DNA from 3 places in the Streptomyces sp. NPDC088553 genome. Region 3 is predicted to be linked to each of the others. Evidence: riboswitches for the same ligand, from Rfam matches in the RefSeq annotation. Region 3 holds a riboswitch; each other region holds the start of a gene.
What was found. Region 3 has a riboswitch for cobalamin ahead of ACIP8Z_RS02710 (energy-coupling factor ABC transporter permease). Riboswitches for the same ligand answer to the same signal wherever they lie in the genome.
Positions count from the first base shown of each region.

Region 1: it holds a riboswitch for cobalamin, as region 3 does, so the genes downstream of both, ACIP8Z_RS24920 (ribonucleoside-diphosphate reductase subunit alpha) here and ACIP8Z_RS02710 (energy-coupling factor ABC transporter permease) in region 3, are expected to answer to the same signal.
Region 2: it holds a riboswitch for cobalamin, as region 3 does, so the genes downstream of both, ACIP8Z_RS16170 (ABC transporter substrate-binding protein) here and ACIP8Z_RS02710 (energy-coupling factor ABC transporter permease) in region 3, are expected to answer to the same signal.

Region 1 is NZ_JBIVMG010000007.1:235,307-242,597, reverse strand. It holds gene ACIP8Z_RS24945 (hypothetical protein) at 1-707, shown strand, start outside; gene ACIP8Z_RS24940 (LuxR C-terminal-related transcriptional regulator) at 799-1,782, shown strand; gene ACIP8Z_RS24935 (DUF3311 domain-containing protein) at 1,923-2,177, shown strand; gene mctP (monocarboxylate uptake permease MctP) at 2,174-3,781, shown strand; gene ACIP8Z_RS24925 (GNAT family N-acetyltransferase) at 3,898-4,398, shown strand; cobalamin riboswitch at 4,447-4,585, shown strand; gene ACIP8Z_RS24920 (ribonucleoside-diphosphate reductase subunit alpha) at 4,718-7,096, shown strand; gene ACIP8Z_RS24915 (ribonucleotide-diphosphate reductase subunit beta) at 7,096-7,291, shown strand, end outside.
Region 2 is NZ_JBIVMG010000004.1:688,140-695,430, forward strand. It holds gene ACIP8Z_RS16145 (PLP-dependent cysteine synthase family protein) at 1-50, opposite strand, end outside; gene ACIP8Z_RS16150 (MoaD/ThiS family protein) at 56-334, opposite strand; gene ACIP8Z_RS16155 (putative leader peptide) at 427-543, opposite strand; gene ACIP8Z_RS16160 (ABC transporter ATP-binding protein) at 588-1,373, opposite strand; gene ACIP8Z_RS16165 (FecCD family ABC transporter permease) at 1,370-2,503, opposite strand; gene ACIP8Z_RS16170 (ABC transporter substrate-binding protein) at 2,500-3,489, opposite strand; cobalamin riboswitch at 3,531-3,664, opposite strand; gene ACIP8Z_RS16175 (M67 family metallopeptidase) at 3,658-4,086, opposite strand; gene ACIP8Z_RS16180 (amino acid permease) at 4,210-5,637, opposite strand; gene ACIP8Z_RS16185 (DUF2017 domain-containing protein) at 5,982-6,563, opposite strand; gene clpS (ATP-dependent Clp protease adapter ClpS) at 6,563-6,868, opposite strand; gene ACIP8Z_RS16195 (nicotinate phosphoribosyltransferase) at 6,980-7,291, shown strand, end outside.
Region 3 is NZ_JBIVMG010000001.1:583,949-591,239, reverse strand. It holds gene ACIP8Z_RS02730 (FAD-dependent oxidoreductase) at 1-612, opposite strand, end outside; gene ACIP8Z_RS02725 (energy-coupling factor ABC transporter ATP-binding protein) at 733-1,611, opposite strand; gene cbiQ (cobalt ECF transporter T component CbiQ) at 1,608-2,357, opposite strand; gene ACIP8Z_RS02715 (energy-coupling factor ABC transporter substrate-binding protein) at 2,364-2,798, opposite strand; gene ACIP8Z_RS02710 (energy-coupling factor ABC transporter permease) at 2,795-3,493, opposite strand; cobalamin riboswitch at 3,522-3,729, opposite strand; gene ACIP8Z_RS02705 (hypothetical protein) at 3,858-4,136, opposite strand; gene ACIP8Z_RS02700 (PTS-dependent dihydroxyacetone kinase phosphotransferase subunit DhaM) at 4,332-4,715, opposite strand; gene dhaL (dihydroxyacetone kinase subunit DhaL) at 4,850-5,485, opposite strand; gene dhaK (dihydroxyacetone kinase subunit DhaK) at 5,512-6,504, opposite strand; gene ACIP8Z_RS02685 (serine/threonine-protein kinase) at 7,048-7,291, opposite strand, start outside.

The DNA.
Region 1 (7,291 bases), on a different contig from region 3:
CGGACGCGGAGGCGGTGGCAGCCCGGGCGGCCCGGGTCCCGGGGGTGCTGCTCGCGACGGCGCCGGCGGCGGCCGAGTGGCGCCGCGACGGTTCGGCCGTGGTCGTGGTCGTACCGGAGGCGGAGCCGATGACGGCGGCGGGCGCGGCGACGGTGACGGCCCTGCGGTCGGCGTTCTCGGGCGGGACGCCCCCCGCCCTGGTCGGCGGCTCGGGCGTGGTCGACCGCGACCTCGTGGACGGCGTCTACCGGCTCCTCCCCTACGCGGTCCCGGCGGCCGCCCTCGCCGCCTTCCTCGCGCTCGCCGCCCTCACCACGGCGGGTACGGCTGCCCGCGCCGTGTCCGGTGCCCTCCTCGCCGCCGTCGCCTCGGCGGGTGCGCTCACCGTCCTGTGGCAGTGGGGCCCGCCCGGCACCGGGGCGGTCACCGGCTGGGTCCCGCTCGTCGTCGGCGTTTTCGCCTTCTGCGTGTCGCTCGACCGCTCGGTGGCGTCGACGGCGGGCGGGCCCTCGTGGGCGGGGCCCCTGGCGGCCGGGGCGGGTGCGCTCGCGGTGCTCGCGGTCGGCATCGGGCCGCAGGTCGAACTGGCCCTGCTCGTCTCGGGGTTCGCGATGGCGGCGCTGTTCGACGCGCTGGCCGGCCGGCACCGCACCCCGCCCGTGTCCCCCGCCCGTCCCACATACCGGAGTTCATTCCAATTGGTCTAGACCTAGAGGGCTCCTCCCGCTTAGCATCGACGACCGCGATCACGATTGCGGGGCGGTCGCGGTACGGAACGTGACGAGGGGGAGACAGGGGATGCTGGAGGCGCTCGGCATAAAGGAGTGGACGGAGGCCGTCTACCGTTTGCTCCTGGAGCGACCCGAGTACGACGTGACGGAGATGGCGGCCCATCTGGGCCGCCCCGAGTCCGAGGTCCGCGAGGCGCTCGCCTGTCTCGCGGACCTCAAGCTCGTGCTGATGGACGACTCGTCGGGCGAGGTCGAACCCTTCAACCCGGACGTCGGCTTCTCCTTCCTGCTCTCCCGCGCCGAGGCCGAGCTGAGCAAGCGGAAACGCCAGGTCGAACGGGCGGGACGGGCCGTGGCCGGCATCCTGGCCTCGTACGCGGACCACTCCGAACCGGGCGTCCGGCACGACCTGGTGGACCGCATCACCGGCCTCGACAACGTCCGGGAACGCCTGGAGGACCTGGCCGCGAACGCCCGCACCGAGTGCCTCTCGCTGCTCCCGGGCGGCGCGCAGCTCCCCGACACCATGGACGCGAGCCAGCCGCTCGACCAACTCGCCCTGGAACGCGGGGTGCGGATCCGGTCGATCTACCAGGAGAGCTTCCGCAACGACCCGCCGACCGTCGAATACGTGCGCTGGTACTGCGATCTCGGCGGCGAGGCGCGGACCGTGCCCGTGGTGCCGATGCTCATGGTGATCGTCGACCGGGAGGCCGCGCTCGTCCCCGTCGACCCGGAGGACGGGCGCGCGGGCGCCCTGGAGGTCCGCAGCCCCGGCCTGGTGCACGCGCTCGTGGTGCTCTTCGACCGGCTGTGGGACGCGGGCACGCCGTTCGGCGAGAGCCCGCGCCGCGACGAGCACGATCTCTCCCCGCAGGAGCGGGAGTTGCTCATGCTGCTCGGCATCGGCTGCACGGACGACATCGCCGCCCGGCGGCTCGGGATCTCGCTGCGGACCGTGCGCCGGATGAGCTCGGAGCTGATGAACCGGCTCGGCGCGCGCAGCCGGTTCGAGGCGGGGGTGCGGGCCGCCAAGGAGGGCTGGCTCTGAGCACCGCGCCGGGGGACCGCTCCCACGACCGCAGCTGACGTAGTCCCATCCGTTATGCGGACAGGGGTTCCATGGAGCGGAACAGTCCCCTAGATTTCCCCAGCATTACCGAGGTGATCAGTGAGGGGACCGGAATCGCCATGCCAGAAGCGACACAAGGGAAACAACCCACCATCACGCCCCTGCGAGTGGTGATCGCGCTCTGTCTGTTCGCACCGTTCGTGGCGATGCTCTGGGTGAGCTCCTACGCGAAGGTCGAACCGCTCTTCGCGGGCATCCCGTTCTTCTACTGGTACCAGATGCTCTGGGTGCTGATCTCCACCGCGCTCACCATGGTCGCGTACAAGCTGTGGCAGCTGGACCAGCGTGCCCGCAAGGGGGGTGACGAGCGATGAAGGACGGCGTGAACGGCGTCGCACTCGCCGTCTTCATCTTCTTCTTCCTGGCCGTCACGGTCATGGGCTTCCTGGCCGCGCGCTGGCGCAAGGCCGAGAACGAGCACAGCCTCGACGAATGGGGCCTGGGCGGCCGGTCGTTCGGCACCTGGGTGACCTGGTTCCTGCTCGGCGGCGACCTCTACACCGCGTACACCTTCGTCGCCGTCCCGGCGGCCATCTACGCGGCGGGCGCGGCCGGCTTCTTCGCCGTGCCGTACACGATCCTGGTCTACCCGCTGATCTTCACCTTCCTGCCGCGCCTCTGGTCGGTCTCGCACAAGCACGGGTACGTCACCACCTCGGACTTCGTGCGCGGCCGCTTCGGTTCCAAGGGCCTCTCCCTCGCGGTGGCGGTCACCGGCATCCTCGCCACCATGCCGTACATCGCGCTCCAGCTCGTCGGCATCCAGGCCGTCCTGGACGTGATGGGCGTCGGCGGCGGCGAGAACACCCACTGGTTCATCAAGGACCTGCCGCTGCTCATCGCCTTCGGTGTCCTCGCGGCGTACACGTACTCCTCGGGACTGCGCGCCCCCGCGCTCATCGCCTTCGTCAAGGACACCCTGATCTACATCGTCATCGCGGTGGCGATCATCTACATCCCGATCAAGCTCGGCGGCTTCGACGAGATCTTCGCCACGGCGAACGAGAAGTTCACCACCAACAAGGTGGGCGGGCTTGTCCCGGCTGAGGCCGGCCAGTGGACGTACGCGACGCTCGCGCTCGGCTCGGCGCTCGCGCTCTTCATGTACCCGCACTCCATCACGGCGACGCTGTCGTCCCGGAGCCGTGAGGTCATCCGCCGCAACACCACGATCCTGCCGCTGTACTCGCTGATGCTGGGCCTGCTCGCACTGCTCGGCTTCATGGCGATCGCCGCCGGGATCAAGGTCGAGAACGGCCAGCTCGCCATCCCGCAACTTTTCGAGACCATGTTCCCGGACTGGTTCGCGGGCGTCGCGTTCGCCGCCATCGGCATCGGCGCGCTCGTGCCCGCCGCGATCATGTCGATCGCCGCGGCCAACCTCTTCACCCGCAACATCTACAAGGACTTCATCAAGCCCGACGCCACCCCGGCGCAGGAGACCAAGGTCTCCAAGCTGGTCTCGCTCCTGGTGAAGGTCGGCGCGCTCGTCTTCGTCCTCACCATGGACAAGACGGTCGCGATCAACTTCCAGCTGCTCGGTGGCATCTGGATCCTGCAGACCTTCCCGGCGCTCGTCGGCGGCCTCTTCACCCGCTGGTTCCACCGCTGGGCGCTGCTCGCCGGCTGGGCCGTCGGCATGCTGTACGGCACGATCGCCGCCTACAACGTATCGACGCCGAAGCAGGCGCACTTCGGCGGCTCCTCCGCCGAGATCCCGGGCATCGGCGAGATCGGCTACATCGGTCTCACCGCCTTCCTCCTCAACGTCCTCGTCACGGTCGTCCTGACCTTCGTCCTCAAGGCCGTCAAGGCCCCCGAGGGCATCGACGAGACCTCCCCGGAGGACTACACGGCCGACGCGGGCGACCGCGGGGTCGACCCGAAGCTCCCGAAGGTCGGCGCAGAGACCCACTGATCCACCGCCGGACCCGGCGAAGGCCGCCCTGCCTCCCCTCGGAGGCAGGGCGGCCTTCGCCGTCCCCGGACGGAACCCGTTGGGGGCCTCCGGGCGTCCGGAGGGACACTGCCTTCATGGACTTCACGATCAGGGCGGTACGGCCCGAGGACTACGAGGCGCTCGGTGAGCTCACCGCGGGGACCTATCTGAACGACGGGCTGCTGAAGTACGGGGCGGAGGACTCCTATCTGCACGTGCTCCGGGACACGGCCCGGCGCGCGCGGGAGAGCGAGGTGCTCGTCGCCGAGGACGCCGACGGACGGCTGCTCGGCGGGGTGACCTTCGCCACCGGCGCCACCCCGTGGGCGGACATCGCGATCGAGGGCGAGGCCGAGTTCCGGATGCTGGTGGTCTCCCGTGAGGCCCGCGGCCGGGGCGTCGGAGAGGCCCTCGTACGGGCCTGCATCGAGCGCGCACGGGCTCTCCCGGGGTGCCGCCGCATCGTGCTGTCCACGGACGTCACGATGGTCTCCGCGCACCGGATCTACGAGCGTCTGGGCTTCGTCCGCACCCCGGACCGGGACTGGGAGCCGATCCCCGACCACCGCCTGCGCACCTACTCCTTGGAGTTCTGAGCCAGGGGGCGACACAACATGTGGGGGGTGCCGCACGGGGCGCCCCCCACATGTATGCTCATCCTCGCTGTCGACGCAGGGGAATCCGGCGCGAATCCGGAACTGTCCCGCAACGGTGTGCTTCGTACGGATACGACATATTCGGGCGAGGTGAGTCCGAGGACCTGCCGACAGCGCATCCGGTCCGTCCGTTCCGGGTGCCAATGACGTCCGGGCCTCGCGGAGTGGGCCGGTGGAAGCGTCGCGTCCGGCGTTACGGATGCCCGCCTGCCCGCCTTCCCCCGCCGCGGCCCCGAGCCGAGCGAGGGAGAGCCCCCACGTGACCATCGCGCCCGCCGATCCGGCTTCCGCCGAGGCTTCCGCGGTCGAGAGCGACGGCCCCGGGACCGTGCTGCTGCGGACCCTGACCGACCTCACCGCCGATCTCCCCGACACCGACCCCGGCAAGGTCGCCGCCGCCGCGCTCCGCGGCCGCAGCGCCGTGGCGGACGAGGCGGAACTGCGCGAGCTGGCCACCGAGTCGGCCGCCGGTCTGATCGCCGAGGACCCGGCGTACTCCCGGCTCGCCGCCCGGCTCCTGACGATCACGATCGCCGACGAGGCGGCCGGCCAGGGCTCGTTCTCCTTCTCGGCCTCCGTCGCCGTCGGTCACCGCGAGGGTCTGATCGCCGACCGCACCGCCGAGTTCGTGGCGCTGCACGCGGACCGGCTCGACGCGACGATCGACGCGACCGCGGACGACCGCTTCGGCTACTTCGGCCTGCGCACCCTCTACTCGCGCTACCTGCTGCGCCACCCGATCACCCGCAAGGTGATCGAGACCCCCCAGCACTTCATGCTCCGCGTGGCCTGCGGCCTCGCCGAGGACGACAGCGTCCGCGCGCTCGACGAGGTCGCCGCCCTCTACCGCCTGATGAGCCGGCTCGACTACCTGCCGTCCTCCCCCACGCTCTTCAACTCCGGCACCCGTCACCCGCAGATGTCCTCCTGCTACCTCCTGGACTCCCCCCAGGACGAGCTGGACTCCATCTACGACCGCTACCACCAGGTGGCGCGCCTCTCGAAGCACGCGGGCGGCATCGGCCTCTCCTACTCCCGCATCCGCGCCCGCGGTTCGCTGATCCGCGGCACCAACGGGCACTCCAACGGCATCGTGCCGTTCCTGAAGACCCTCGACGCCTCCGTCGCCGCCGTGAACCAGGGCGGCCGCCGCAAGGGCGCCGCCGCCGTCTACCTGGAGACCTGGCACGCGGACATCGAGGAGTTCCTGGAGCTCCGCGACAACACGGGCGAGGACCAGCGCCGTACGCACAATCTGAACCTGGCACACTGGATCCCGGACGAGTTCATGCGCCGGGTCAACGCCGACGCCGACTGGTCGCTGTTCTCCCCGGCGGACGTGCCCGAGCTGGTCGACCTGTGGGGCGAGGAGTTCGACGCCGCCTACCACAAGGCCGAGGCGGCCGGCCTGGCCCGCAAGACGATGCCGGCCCGCGACCTGTACGGCCGGATGATGCGGACCCTGGCCCAGACCGGCAACGGCTGGATGACCTTCAAGGACGCCTCGAACCGGACGGCCAACCAGACCGCCGAGCCCGGCCACACCGTCCACTCCTCCAACCTCTGCACGGAGATCCTGGAGGTCACCGACGACGGCGAGACCGCGGTCTGCAACCTGGGCTCGGTCAACCTCGGCGCCTTCGTCGTCGACGGCGACATCGACTGGGAGCGCCTCGACTCCACCGTCCGCACGGCCGTCACCTTCCTCGACCGGGTCGTCGACATCAACTTCTACCCGACCGAGCAGGCGGGCCGCTCCAACGCCCGCTGGCGGCCGGTCGGCCTGGGCGCCATGGGCCTCCAGGACGTCTTCTTCCAGCTGAAGCTGCCGTTCGACTCCGCCGAGGCGCGCGCGCTGTCCACCCGTATCGCCGAGCGCATCATGCTCGCCGCGTACGAGGCCTCCGCCGACCTCGCCGAGCGCAGCGGTCCGGTCCCCGCCTGGGACAAGACCCGCGCCGCCCGCGGGGTGCTGCACCCCGACCACTACGACGTCGAGCTGAACTGGCCGGAGCGCTGGGCCGCGCTGCGCGAGCGGATCGCCGCGGTCGGCATGCGCAACAGCCTCCTCCTCGCCATCGCTCCGACGGCGACCATCGCCTCGATCGCGGGCGTCTACGAGTGCATCGAGCCGCAGGTCTCCAACCTGTTCAAGCGCGAGACGCTCTCCGGAGAGTTCCTCCAGGTCAACTCGTACCTGGTCGACGAGCTGAAGGAGCTCGGCGTGTGGGACGCGCAGACCCGTGAGGCGCTGCGCGAGTCCAACGGCTCGGTGGCCGGCTTCACCTGGGTCCCGGCCGAGGTGCGCGAGCTGTACCGCACGGCGTGGGAGATCCCGCAGCGCGGTCTGATCGACATGGCCGCCGCCCGGACGCCGTTCCTGGACCAGTCGCAGTCGCTGAACCTGTTCCTGGAGACGCCGACGATCGGCAAGCTGTCGTCGATGTACGCGTACGCCTGGAAGCAGGGGCTGAAGACCACGTACTACCTGCGCTCCCGTCCGGCGACCCGCATCGCCCGCGCCGCCCAGGCCGCGGCGCCCGCCGCCGCCACCATCCCCGTCCAGCAGGCGACCCCCGACGCGGACGCCCTCGCCTGCTCCCTTGAGAACCCCGAGTCCTGCGAGGCCTGCCAGTAATGAGCACCAACGAGAAGAAGAACCTCCTCGACCCGGGCTTCGAGCTGACCCTCCGTCCGATGCGCTACCCGGACTTCTACGAGCGCTACCGGGACGCGATCAAGAACACCTGGACCGTGGAGGAGGTCGACCTCCACTCGGACGTCGCCGACCTCGCCAAGCTGACGCCGGCCGAGCAGCACATGATCGGCCGTC
Region 2 (7,291 bases), on a different contig from region 3:
CGGACGAGCGGCGTGTTGCCGACCGCCGCCAGCGAGGAGTCGTAGCGCATGTGGATCAGACCATGCCACCGGCGACGGCCGGCAGGATCGTGACGTTGTCGCCGTCGGTGAGCTTGGTGTCGATGCCGTCGAGGAAGCGGACGTCCTCGTCGTTGAGGTACACGTTGACGAAGCGGCGGAGCTTGCCGCCGTCGACGATGCGGGCCTCGATCCCGGTGTGGCGCGACTCCAGGTCGGCGAAGAGCTCGGCGAGGGTGGCACCGCTGCCCTCGACGGCCTTCTCGCCGTCGGTGTAGGTGCGGAGGATGGTCGGGATGCGGACCTCGATGGCCATGGCGTGGGCTCCTGTCGGAAGTGGCGTGATGGGCGCGCTGCTGGGGCCCCCGCGCGGAGGGGGGTCGTACGTAAGTGCGCTCGGCCGGTCGCTCAGAGCGCAGCGCGGGACGAACAGATCGCGCTGGCGAGGCGGCACAGGTCGACGTGCAGGCGCGCGACGAGCAGGACTGTGCCCGGTGTCTCTTCGCTCACGTCGTGGGAAACCATGGGCTCATCGTATCGATTCCCGGTCCGGGTTTCGGAATGTGATCTCACATGGTGGATGATTCCTGCCCGACTGCCGGACGGTGCTGGAAGAGGACGGTGGGGCTCCCCGTCCTGGGATGCGGGATGACCTCGGCATCCACCCCGTAGACGGCCTCCAGGAGGGCGGGGGTGAGGACCTCGGCGGGTGTGCCGCCGGTGACGAGCCTTCCGCGCTCCAGGACGTAGATCCGGTCGCAGTACGCCCCCGCGAGGTTGAGGTCGTGCAGCGCGAGCAGGTTGGTGGTGCCCAGGGTACGGACGAGGGCGAGGACGTCGAGCTGGTGGCGGATGTCCAGGTGGTTGGTGGGTTCGTCGAGGACGAGGAGGGCCGGGTCCTGGACGAGGGCGCGGGCGACCAGGGCGCGTTGGCGTTCGCCGCCGGAGAGGGTGGGGTACGGGCGGTCGGCGAGGTCCGCGAGGCCGACGCGGGCGAGGGCGGCCTCGGCGCGCTCCCGGTCGGCACCGGTGTCGCCCTCCCAGAACCGTTTGTGCGGGGAGCGGCCGAGGGCGACGAGTTCGCCGACGGTGAGTTCGAATTCGAGGGTGCTGTCCTGGGGGACGGTGGCGACGCGGCGGGCGCGGGCCTTGGGGCCGAGGGCGTGGAGGTCGTCGCCGTCGAGGAGGGCGCGGCCCGACGTGGGGGTGAGGGTGCCGTAGACGCAGCGCAGGAGGGTGGTCTTGCCGCTGCCGTTGGGTCCGATGAGGCCGACGGTCTCGCCCGGGCGGACGGTGAGGTCGACGGAGCGGAGCCGGTTCTCGTACGAGAGGCCGTGCAGGCTCAGTTCGGTCACAACGGTGCTCCTTCCGGGCGGCGGCGCATCAGCCAGAGGAAGAACGGTCCGCCGGTGAGGGCGGTGAGGATGCCGACGGGGATGTCCTGGGGTGCGGCGACGGTCCGGGCGCCGAGGTCGGCGAGGACCAGGGCGAGCGCTCCGCCGAGCGCGGCGACCGGGAGGAGCCGGCGGTGCGGGGCGCCGACGGCGAGCCGGGCGGCGTGCGGGGCCATCAGGCCGACGAAGCCGACGGCTCCGCTGGCGGCGACCATGACGGCGGTGACGAGGGAGGCGAGGACGAAGACGGCGGCGCGGAAGCGGGCGGTGTCCAGGCCGAGAACGGTGGCGCCCTCCTCGCCGACGAGGAGCAGGTCGAGCGGGCGGGCGAGGGTGAGGAGGGCGCCGACGCCGACGACGAGGACGGCGGCGGGCAGGACCAGGGTGTCCCAGCGGGCGCTGCCGAGGCCGCCGAGGGACCAGTACATGGCCTCCTGGAACTGCTCCGGGCGTCCGGCGACGACCAGGAGCAGGGTGGCGAGGGCGGACAGGATGTAGGAGACGGCGACGCCGGCGAGGACGAGCCGGGTGCTGGTCAGGGTGCCGCCGCGGCGCGCGAGCCCGTAGACGAGGACGAGGGAGAGCAGGGCGCCCGCGAAGGCGCCGGCGGGCATGGCGAGCGTGGTGGTCACGCCTCCCACGAGGCCCGCTCCCCCGCCGGCGACCAGGACGAGGACGGCTCCGGCGGAGGCGCCGGAGGAGATCCCGAGGAGGAAGGGGTCGGCGAGCCGGTTGCGGACGAGGGCCTGGAGGACGGCGCCGACGACGGCGAGCCCGGCACCGACGACCACGCCGAGCAGGACCCGGGGCAGCCGTACGTCGAGGACGATCGTGCGGTACGGGGAGGGGTCGGCGGCGCGTCCGGTGAGGGCGTCGAGGACCTGGCCGGGCGGGATGCGGACGGAGCCGAGGGCGAGCGAGGCGGTCGCGGCGGTGGCCAGGGCGAGCAGGAGCCCGGCGACGACGACCGCGTACCGCACCGTCCCGCCCCCCGTCCGCGGGGGCGGACCCGGTCGCCCGGCGCCGGCACCCGCGGGCCGGGCGGACGGCCCGGGCCGCACGGACCCCGCGGCGCGGGTCTCCGGGCTCATCGGGTCGGGTGGAGCTGGGCCGCCAGCTTGTCGACGGCCGCGGGGACGCGGACGCCGAGAACGGTGTCGGAGAGCGGCATCACGGCGAACCGGCGGTTCTTGATCGCGGGCACGTCCTTGAGGGCCGGGTCGTCGAGGAGCCGCTTCTTCTTCTGTTCGACGGTGGTGGAGCCGTAGTCGTAGATGACGACGACCTCGGGCTTGCGGGCGACGACCTGTTCCCAGGTGGCGTCGCCGAAGGCCTTGTCGAGGTCGGCGAAGACGTTCCGGCCGCCGGCGCGGGTGATGAGCTCGTTGCCGATGCCCTTGCCGCCGGCGGTGAAGGCGGTCTTGTCGCCGCTGTCGTAGACGAAGACGGAGACGGGCGCGGTGCCCTTGAGGCGCTTCTCGGTGGCGGCGACGGTGGTCCGCGCCTCCCGGACCCACTTCCCGGCCCGGTCGGGCACGCCGAAGGTCCGGCCGATCTCGTCGACTTCGCGGTAGAGGTCGTCGACGGAGGGCGAACCGGACGGGCAGTACTCGGTGTTGAGCCGGGTGTCGATGCCCGCCCGCTTCAGGTCGTCGCGGCCGCGGCCGTCCTTGCTCGCGAACGCGGAGGAGTAACCGCCGTAGACGAAGTCGGGGTTCGCGGCGAGCAGGGCCTCCTTGGAGGGGTACTCCTTCGCGAGGACGGGGACGGAGTCGTACGCCTTCTTGTAGGCGGGGAGGATCGCGTCGTCGAGGTAGGCGGTGCCGACGAGGGACTTCTCCAGGCCGAGGGCGAGCATGACCTCGGTGACGTGCTGGTTCATGGTGACCGCGCGCTGCGGCGGGGCCTTGAAGGTGGTCGTCACACCGCAGTTGGAGACGGTGTACGGGAATCCCGGGGCGGCCTTGGCGGCGGGCGTCTCCGTCGCGGGGGCCGAGCAGGCGGCGAGCAGCGGGAGCAGGGCGGCGGCGGACAGCAGGGGCGTCAGGGGCAGCCGGGTGCGGCGGGGCCAGGACATGGCGGAAGGTGCCTCCTCCGGGGATTTCCACGTCCCCGATCGGTGGTGAGAAGGCGGCAGGTCAGTTCCTGGCTCCCGTCTCCCGGAGGAGGCGGTCACAGTGGCGGGACCGTGCCGGATTCGCACCGGCTTCCTGGGTCCTGCCGCCCGTAGGTCCCGGTCAGTGTCTCAGGCGTCGTACTCCTCGACGACCTTGACCTCTTCCTCGGTCACGACGCCCTCGACGATGGTGAAGGAGCGGAACTGGAAGGGGCCGGCGCCGTCGCTGTCCGCGGTGGAGACGAGGACGTAGTGGGCCTGGGGCTCGTTGGCGTACGAGATGTCCGTGCGGGACGGGTAGGCCTCGGTCGCGGTGTGCGAGTGGTAGACGATGACGGGCTCCTCGTCCCGGTCGTCCATCTCGCGGTAGAGCTTGAGCAGGTCCGCGGAGTCGAACTCGTAGAAGGTGGGCGAGCGGGCGGCGTTGAGCATCGGGATGAACCGCTCGGGGCGGCCGGTGCCGGCCGGGCCCGCGACGACGCCGCAGGCCTCGTCGGGGTGGTCCGCGCGGGAGTGTTCCACGATCTGGTCGTACAGGGCCCGGGTGATGGTCAGCATGCCGACAGGATAAGCCGACGGGCCGTTCCGTACCGGGGAGTGGTACGGAACGGCCCGTATGCCGAGACGATCGAGGTCAGGCCCGTTTGGGGACGGCCCGGGGCGATCGCCCGTGGGGTCCGGTCAGGACCGCTTGGCGAAGGCGGCGCCCTCGGGGTTGCGGGACTTCAGGACCAGGTAGGAGACGCCGAGGATGAGACCCCAGACGGGGGCGGCGTACAGCGAGACCCGGGCGCCCTCGTCGATGCCCATCATCACGATGACCATGCCGATGAAGAGGAGCGCGAACCAGCTGGTGTACGGGGCTCCGGGAGCCTTGAAGGTGGACTCGGGGAGCTCGCCGCGGTTGGCCTTGGCCCGGTAGCGGATCTGGCAGACGAGGATCATGATCCAGGCCCACATGCCGGAGATGGTGGCGAAGGAGACGACGTACTCGAAGGCCTTGCCCGGGGCGACGTAGTTGATCCAGACGCCGACCAGCATCAGCGAGGCCGAGAAGGTCAGGCCGAGCAGCGGGGTGCCGCTCTTGGTGAGCTTGGTGAAGACCTTCGGGCCCTGGCCGTTGAGCGCGAGGTCGCGCAGCATGCGGCCGGTGGAGTACATGCCCGAGTTGCAGGAGGACAGGGCGGCGGTCAGCACCACGAAGTTGACGATGGCGGCGCCGACGCCGAGGCCCATCTTCTCGAAGGCGGCGACGAACGGGGAGACGCCCGGCTGGAACTCGGTCCACGGGACGACCGACAGGATCATGATCAGCGCGCCGACGTAGAAGACGGCGATGCGCCACGGCACGGTGTTGATGGCCTTGGGCAGGACGGTCTTCGGGTCCTTGGACTCGCCGGCGGTGACGCCGACCAGCTCGACCGCGAGGAACGCGAACATGACGATCTGCAGGGTCATCAGCGTGTTGCCGATGCCGGTGGGGAAGAAGCCGCCCTGGTCCCACAGGTGGGTCACGGAGGCGGTGTCGCCGGCGTCGGAGAAGCCGATGGTGAGGATGCCGGCGCAGATCAGGATCATGCCGATGATGGCGGTGACCTTGACCATGGAGAACCAGAACTCCAGCTCGCCGAAGAGCTTCACGGAGATCAGGTTGGCGCCGTACAGGACGAACGTGAAGACCAGCGCGGAGATCCACTGCGGGATGTCCCACCAGTACGTCATATAGGTGGCCGCGGCGGTGACTTCGGTGATGCCGGTGACGACCCAGAAGAGCCAGTACGTCCAGCCGGTCACGAAGCCCCAGAACGGGCCGACGAACTCCCGTGCGTACTCCGCGAAGGAGCCGGACACGGGGCGGTACATGAGGAGCTCGCCGAGGGCGCGCATGATGAAGAAGATGACCAGGCCCGCGATGGCGTACGCGAGGATCAGGCTGGGCCCCGCCTTGGCGATGGCCTTGCCGGCGCCGAGGAAGAGGCCGGTGCCGATGGCACCGCCGATCGCGATCATCTGGATCTGCCGGGCGCCGAGGCCACGCTGGTAGCCCTCGCCGCCGTCCACGGCCCCGTCGGTGCCGTCGTGCTGCTTGTCGACCTGCACAGAGGTCATGGTGGTGCGCCTTTCTCCATGCTGATCCGCGCGACTGCGAGTGCGTCTGCCGCGGATCAGATCCTGATCCCCCCGGATGTGGATGGAGTGCTACCGGCGGTCAGCCGGTCAAAGCGCCCTCGGGAACAGGGGTGGCGTCCCCGAGCGGTCGTGAAGATTTATCACGGGCTGACGCGCGATCGAGGGAGTTGCGTGTGGCGCACGCCACATCAATCGGCGGGCGAAAGGGATTCAAGACGCCAAAGCGGACGCTCTGATAACGCATTCGTTATCCGGATTTGAGCGTCCGCTGAGCGAACACCCCCTCACGGAGGGGTGTCCGGAGGGGGTGGCCGTCAGGACCGTCAGGACATCAGGGTCTCGACGAGGGACTCCTGGAGCGCTCCCAGCCAGAGGTACGCCATCACCATCGGCTTGCGCGGGTCGGAGTCCGGCAGCCGGTACAGCTGCTCGCCCTCCTCGTCGGTGACCTCCAGGCGGGTGCCGATGGTCAGCCGGAGGTCGTTGAGCGCGCCGAGCCAGGCGCGGGACTCGTCCGGGGTCAGCTTCAGGACGGCGCCGCCCTCGCCCGCCGCGTCGGCGGAGAGCGCGTCGAGGGCGCGGACGACGACGAGGGCGTCCTCGCGCTTGCGGGCCCGCAGGTCGTTCTCGGTGAAGCGGCGGAAGTCGGAGGCGGCCGCGCGCAGCTCCTCGCTGTCGTCCCCGTACGCGTCGGGGAAGAGGCGCTTGAGGGCAGGGTCGGACGGCGGCTTGCTGGGGCCCTCGGCGAAGAGCGCGGCCAGCGGGTCGGCGTCCTTGGCGGGCTCGTCGCCCGGTCCGATCAGCTCCATGAGCTGGACGGCGAGGGAGCGGAGGATGGAGATCTCGACGTCGTCGAGGGCGACGGCCGCGCCGCCGCCGGGCAGGTTCTCGAAGCGGCCGGCCATCAGCCGCGGTCCTGGGTGAGGGTCGCCCAGAGGCCGTAGCCGTGCATCGCCTGCACGTCGCGCTCCATCTCCTCGCGGGTGCCGCTGGAGACCACCGCGCGGCCCTTGTGGTGCACGTCGAGCATCAGCTTGTGCGCCTTGTCCTTGGAGTAGCCGAAGTACGCCTGGAAGACGTAGGTCACGTAGCTCATCAGGTTGACCGGATCGTTGTGCACGAGGGTCACCCAGGGCACGTCGGGTTCGACGACCGCGGAGACCTCCTCGGCCGATTCCGTACGTTCGATCTCAATAGGCGCGACGCTCACTCACCCCATGCTGCCACCCCGGAGGGCCCGTCGCACAAACGGGTCACCTGCCCGTCACCCGCTCGCGCCACTATTCGTCACTCTGACGATTTCTGCGCTAGCATCGCTGACATGAACGCTGCGGACCTTGGGCTGCCGGTGGACGTGCCGTCGACCGCGCTCTTCACCGATCAGTACGAGCTGACCATGCTCCAGGCGGCCCTCCGGGGCGGCACCGCCGACCGACGCTCGGTCTTCGAGGTCTTCACCCGGCGACTGCCCGAGGGCCGGCGCTACGGCGTCCTCGCGGGCGTCGGCCGGGTCCTCGACGCCGTCGAGAACTTCCGGTTCGACCCCGCCGTCCTGGGCTTCCTGCGCGAGCGCGGCATCGTCGACGAGCCGACCCTGGAATGGCTCGCGCGCTACCGCTTCACCGGCGACATC
Region 3 (7,291 bases):
GCGGATCCGGCGGACGATCTCCAGCGGGAAGCGGACGCGGTTCTCGTAGGAGCCGCCCCAGCGGTCGGTGCGCTGGTTGGTGGCGGCGGCGATGAACTCGTTGATGAGGTAGCCCTCGGAGCCCATCACCTCGACGCCGTCGTACCCGGCCTCCTTGGCGAGCTCGGCGCAGCGGGCGTAGTCCTCGACGGTCTGCTCGACCTCGGCGTCCGTCAGCTCGTTCGGTACGAAGGGGCTGATGGGGGCCTTGAGGGCGCTGGGCGCGACGAGCGCGGGGTGGTACGCGTACCGGCCGAAGTGCAGGATCTGCATGGCGATCCGGCCTCCCTCGGCGTGTACGGCGTCGGTGATCAGCCGGTGCTCGGCGACCTCGTCGGCGGTGGTGAGCTTGGCGCCGCCGTCCCAGGGACGGCCGGCGTCGTTGGGCGCGATGCCACCGGTGACGATGAGGCCCACGCCACCGCGGGCCCGCTCGGCGTAGAAGGCGGCCATGCGCTCGAAGCCGTGCTCGGTCTCCTCGAGGCCGACGTGCATCGACCCCATGATCACCCGATTGGGCAGGGTGGTGAACCCGAGGTCGAGCGGGCTCAGCAGGTGCGGGTACGGGGTCATGCGGGCGCCTCCTCGCGCAGGATCGTCGCCCTCAGTTCTAGGGGACCCCCTCCCTTTATGCAACTAGTTGCAGAAGATTCGGGACGTGATGTCTACTACTCGGTAGCTTCCGGCCCCGAGCTACTCGACACGCCCGAGCCACTCGGTACGCGGCGGGGCCGCCGCCGCACCGAGCCACGCGTCCAGCTCCTCCGGCGTACGCGGCTCGGCCGCCCCCTCCGCCAGCAGGCCGTGGGTACGGAGCAGCCGGGCCACCGCCGTGCCCCAGGGGCGGCGCAGCCGGGCCTCGTCCAGCAGCGCGTGGTCCGCGAGGAGCTCCGCGACCGGCCCGGTCCGCAGCCCCGACGGGGCGAGCACCGCCGCCTCGTCCGCCCAGCGCAACGCCAGATCCACGTCGTGCGTGGCCATCAGCACCGTCGTACCGGCCTCCCGCAGCCGCTGCAGCGCGTCGAGCAGCCGCTCCTGCCCGTGCGGATCGAGACCGGCAGTCGGCTCGTCCATGATCAGCACCCGGGGCCGCATCGCCATCGCGCCCGCGATCGCCGCCCGCTTGCGCTGCCCGTACGACAGCAGATGCGTCGGCCGGTCGGCGAGCGCCGTGATGTCCAGCGCCTCCAGGGCCTCGCGGACCCGTCGCCGGACCTCCTCCTCGGGCAGTCCCAGGTTCATCGGACCGAACGACACATCCTGCTCCACCGACGCGGCGAACAGCTGGTCGTCGGGATCCTGCACCACCAGCTGCACGGTCGTCCGCAGCCGGGTCAGCCCCTTCCGGTCGTACGCCACGTCCGTACCGTCCAGGCGCAGCGACCCGCTCACGCACCGCAGCCCGCCGCTGAGCAGGCGCAGCAGCGTCGTCTTGCCGCTGCCGTTGCGCCCGAGCAGCGCGACCGCCCGCCCCTCCGCGACGGCGAAGTCCACGCCGGACAGGACCGGGGGCCCGTCCTCATAGGCGAAGCCGGCTTTCACCAGTTCCACGACAGGGGTCGGAGACGTCACGGAAGGAGCCTTTCCAGTACGAGGGTGAGGGCGACGAGTCCGGCGAGCAGCGCACCCGTCGCGGCGAGGAACGGGCGGGAGAGCGCACCCGCGGGCACCAGGACCCGCAGCGTTCCGTCGTACCCGCGCCCGGCGAGCCCCGACTGCAGCCGCTGCGCCCGGTCGAAGGCCCGTACGAACGTGGTCGCACCGAGGCCCGCGAGGGAACGCCAGGTCGCGGCCCGTGTGGTGTGGCCGAGCCGGGCCGCCTGCGCCTGCCGGATCTTGGACATCGCGTCGAGCAGCAGGAAGATGATCCGGTACATCACCAGCGCCACGTCCACCACCGGCGCCGGCACCCCCGCCCGTACCAGCCGGGGCAGGACGTCGGACACCGGCGTCGTGAACGCGAACAGCAGCACCCCGAGCGAGGCCGAGGCGGTCCGCAGCAGCAACTCGCCCGCGTGCGTCGGACCGTCCGGCGCGAGGGCCACCAGCCCCCGGGCGCCGCCCACCTCGAAGAGCAGCGGAATCGCGCCCGTGACACAGAACCCGAGCGGGATGCGGAACGCCCGCCACAGCGCCCGGCCCGGCACACCGGCCGGACCGAGCAGCACCGTGAGCGTGGCCGCCGCGACGAGGACCGCGCCGGGCCACGGCGGCAGACCGACCGCGCACAGGGTGAGACCGAAGCCGAGAAGCGCCTTCTCGGCGGGATGGCGGCGGCGCCAGCGACTGCTGTGCGCCGCCGCGTCGATCGGCAGCATCGTCGGCTACGCGCCCGCTCCGCCGACGGATCCGCCGCCGGAGCCGCCCTCGTTGTGAGCGGTCGCGGTCGCGGCGGCCGTCGCGGTGGCGGTCACGTTCGCGGCATCGGCCTCCGCCCCGGGCTTCCCGGCCGCCTCCGCCCGGACCGCTCCTTGCCGGCGGCCGCGCCGCAGGCCGAAGTAGTACGCCAGGACACCGGCGCCGAGGGCCGCCTGAAGGGCGAACAGCGCCGACTCGATCTCCCCGGACGGCGGCTCGTACAGCGGGCTGAACCACGGTTCGTAGTCCGGCTGGAGCTCCGTGATCGCGGTCTCGGCCTCCGCGTCGGCCCCGGTGAACGGCTCCTCCTTGTGGTCCCCGAGCCCCAGCACGAGGGGCAGGACGGCCAGCGCGGCGACGACGAGCAGCAGCAGGGTGTTGATCTTCGCGTTCCGGCTCATCGCGCGGCCGCCTCCTCGCGTCGCTCCGCCGTGCGACCGGCGAGGACGCCGAGCCGGATCAGGTCGCCCTTGCTGGACTGCGTGAGCAGGCGCATCACGAGCACGGTGAGCAGGCCCTCGCTCACGGCGAGCGGAATCTGCGTGACGGCGAAGATCCCGCCGAACTTGGCGAGCGCACCGGGGATGCCGCTGCCCGGGTCGGGGAAGGCGAGCGCGAGCTGGACACTGGTCACGCAGTACGTGGACAGGTCGGCGACGAACGCGCCGAAGAAGACCGCGACCATCAGCGGCGCACCGAACCGGCGCAGCAGCAGATAGGTGCCGAATCCCGCCCAGGGCCCGACGATCGCCATCGAGAAGACGTTCGCGCCGAGCGTGGTGAGACCGCCGTGGGCGAGCAGCAGAGCCTGGAAGAGCAGGGTGATCGTCCCCAGGACCGCCATGATCGGCGGCCGGAACAGGATGGCGCCCAGGCCCGTACCGGTCGGATGCGAGCAGCTACCGGTCACCGAGGGCAACTTGAGTGCCGACAGGACGAAGGTGAAGGCGCCGGCGGCACCGAGCAACAGGGTGGACTCGGGATTCGACCGCACCTCGCGGGTCAGCGCGCGGACCCCGTGGACGACGAACGGCGCGGACGCGACGCCCCAGGCGGCCGCGTGCACAGGGGGTAGATACCCCTCGGCTATATGCATGGTTGGGAGACCCTCTCCAGCACCTCGTGGATGGACAACGCACCCTGGCCGGTCTCCTGGCTGACGGTCATTCCGCCCGACTCCGCCTTCCCACACCACGACGGTCTCCCGACGTGGTCCAGTGGCTTCCCCGAGGGTGTTCCCCGCGGGGGTGGAGCCGGACCTCCCGATCACAGTGGCGAGGGCCGCACCGGTACCGCACCGGTTTCCCGTACACCAAGGCCCTGCGACATTAGTGCGTTGACCTGCTGGATCACAACACGGTCGCCACCGGGTGCGGCCCTTCGATCACTCCCCGCAGTCGCCCCGGGGCGGCTGCGGGGTCCCGTGGGCGGCGCCGTGGATCCCCCGGATCTCCGGCCGCCTAGCTGTTCCGCCCGTTGCGCACGAAGGCCGCGATGGCGCCGGGCGCCACGACGACCGCCGCGGCGAGCGCCGCGAGCAGCATGGGGTCCGGGCCGTCGTAGTCGGCCTCCACCTCCGCATTGGCGCCGAACAGGGCCGCGCCCACCACCGCGAGGAGCGACACGCCGAGGACGCCCCTCGCCCATGCCCTGCGGGCGGACGGGGTGCGCAGGGGCACCAGCGCGATCAGGAACCAGACGAGCGCGAGAATCACCACAGCGGGCAGACTGCCGGACATTGCCCCTCCTCCGTCACCTGGCAGGGCCAGGCGGAACACGAGTGGCAGCCGGCTCCCGGAGAGGCCCGCCGCACAGCCGGATCGCGGTTGCGATCTCCCAGGGTAGATCGCGTCCAGGCCGCCCAGCGGCTGAGTTCCGGCCAAACAGTGCCTGGACGCAGCCGCTTGAGGCCGGATCACCGTCGTTCCGCGCCCTCACTCCTTGCGGTAGGCGTACGCCTCCGACGCGGCCGCCGCCACGGCGTCGAGGTCCCCGCCCGCACTCGCCGTGACCAGCGCCGCGACCGCGCCCTCGACGAACGGAGCGTCCACGAGTCGGGAGCCCTCGGGCAGTTCGTCGCCCTCGGCGAGGAGGGCCTTCACGGTGAGCACCGCGCTCCCCAGATCGACGAGGATCGCCACACCGGCGCCCCGGTCGACGGCCTCGGCCGCCTCGGCGATCAGCTCCGAACTCGTCCCGAGACCGCCGTCGGGGGTCCCGCCGGCCGGGCGGACCGGGGCGAGGTCACCGCCACCGGCGAGCCCCCGGGCCAGCTCGGCCACGGCGGTCGCGACGGCGGCGCTGTGCGAGACGAGCACGATGCCGACGGAACCGGAACCGGCTTCTCCACCGACACCTCCACCTCCACCGGCACGGGAACCGGCAGCGCCACTGGGACCGGAACTGGCACCGCCGGGTCCGACCGCACCGGGGCCGGTCCCGTTCGCCCTGCTCATGATGCCTCCTCGGCGCCCGGGCTCTCCGTACGGGCGATCTCGTGGAGCGCGGCGAACAGCAGCGCCGAGGACGTGGCCCCCGGATCCTGGTGTCCCACCGACCGCTCGCCCAGATAGCTGGCCCTGCCCTTGCGTGCCCGCAGGGGTACGGTCGCGAGCGCGCCCTCGTCGGCCGCCGCGCGGGCCGCGTCGAACGAGTCCCGCAGACCCTCCACGGCGGGCACGAGCGCGTCGAGCATCGTCTTGTCGCCCACCTGCGCGCCGCCCAGCTGGGACACGGCGGCCACGCCGGAGCCGAGGGCCTCCGCCAACCGCTCGCGGGTGACGCGCTCGTCGTCGCCGAGCGCCTTGCCGGTACGGCGGAGCAGCGTGCCGTACAGCGGCCCCGAGGCGCCGCCCACGGTGGAGATCAGCTGCCGCCCGGCGGCGGTGAGCACCGCGCCCGGCGTCGCGGGCGGGTCCTTGGCCAGGGTCTCGGTCACGGAGGCGAAGCCGCGCTTGAGATTGGCGCCGTGGTCGGCGTCGCCGATGGCCGAGTCGAGCTCGGTGAGCCGCTCCGCCTCCCGGTCGACGGCCTCGGCCACGGCGGCCAGCCAGCGCACGAGGAAGTCGGCGTCGAAGGTCTGCGTCATGTCGGTCCCCTCTTCCCTCGCTCGTCTCACCGGCCCCAGCGCAGCGCCGGCGTCTCCACCGGCGCGTCCCAGAGGCGCAGAAGCTCCTCGTCCACCTCGCACAGGGTCACCGAGCAGCCGGCCATGTCGAGCGAGGTCACGTAGTTCCCGACGAGGGTCCGGGCCACCGGCACACCCCGCTCGCCCAGGACGCGCTGCACCTCTGCGTTGAACCCGTACAGCTCGAGGAGCGGGGTGGCGCCCATCCCGTTCACCAGGGCGATGACCGGCCCGGACGGGCGGAGGTCCTCGACGACGGCGTCCACGGCGAAGTCCGCGATCTCGCGGGAGGTCATCATGGGGCGCCGCTCGCGGCCCGGTTCGCCGTGGATGCCGATGCCCAACTCCAGTTCGCCCTCGGGGAGCTCGAAGGTGGGGCTGCCCTTGGCGGGGGTGGTGCACGCGCTCAGGGCGACGCCGAAGGAACGGCAGCGCTCGTTGACCCGGCGCGCGATCGCCTCCACGCGCTCCAGGGGCGCGCCCTCCTCGGCGGCGGCGCCCGCGATCTTCTCGACGAAGAGCGTGCCGCCGGTCCCGCGCCGGCCGGCCGTGTAGAGGCTGTCCGTGACGGCGACGTCGTCGTCGACCAGGACCTTGGCGACCTGGATGCCCTCGTCCTCGGCGAGCTCCGCCGCCATCTCGAAGTTCAGCACGTCACCGGTGTAGTTCTTGATGACGAACAACACCCCGGCGCCACTGTCGACGGCGGCCGCGGCCCGCACCATCTGATCGGGCACGGGGGAGGTGAACACCTCCCCGGGACAGGCGGCCGCCAGCATCCCGGGCCCCACGAACCCCCCGTGCAACGGCTCGTGCCCGGAACCGCCACCGGACACCAGCGCGACCTTCCCGGCCATGGGCGCGTCCCGCCGCACCACGACCCGCCGCTCCACGTCGACGGTGAGCTCGGGATGAGCGGCGGCCATCCCCCGCAGCGCGTCGGCGACGACGGTCTCGGGGACGTTGATGAGCATCCTCACGGATACCTCCTGGTGAGATGAGCAGCCGAGTCGCTGAGCAGTGTTTTTACAGGTCAGAGCAGGTGAGGCCAATTGTTGATCTTGGCGGTTCGTGGCGCCCGAAGGCGGTTTCGCGGGGTGTCGGCGCGGACATTCCTGATGACATGCCAGGTGGGGGTCGCCGCGGGCGCCCTTTGCGAATGCGCATCATGGCGCAATTATCAAGGCGAGGCCGCGGTCGCGCACCGGTGCGTCGGCGATCAGTTCCGAGGGGCCCCTTGTCCTCGGCCCTGAAGACGACGAGTCAGGCAGCCCGGCATGATCGGCTGGACACCCCCTAGCGGAGCTGCGGCGCACCGACGGGGAGAGACATGTCCATCCCGGGCTGCTGCCTTGCCGCCGTGCGTGAGCCGGAAAAAGCGCGTACACCTGCAGGGTGGCGCGTCGTAGCCGTACGGGGCGCGGCCCCATCCTTCCCGGTCCAGGATGTGCGGGGTGCGGGTGATGGTCGCCACGCGAGTCACACCGTTGGCTGGACAGACCTCACGGCGGCATACGGAAGGACTACGGGGAGAGGGCGCTCACGATGACCGCGACAACGAGGATGAGCGTGAGCAGGCCTGCGGCCCCGAGGACGATCAGCGCGGTCAGGTTGGAGATCAGACTGACGGCGGCTTTCCAGCCCTGTGGCGTCAGTCCCGCGATCCGCTGAGTTCGTTCGTGGCCAGGTGCTGGCGGATCGGGGGCGTGCCGGTCCCTGAGCTGTTCCCCTTCGTTCTCGTAGTCGGACATCAGGGCGATCCAGCTG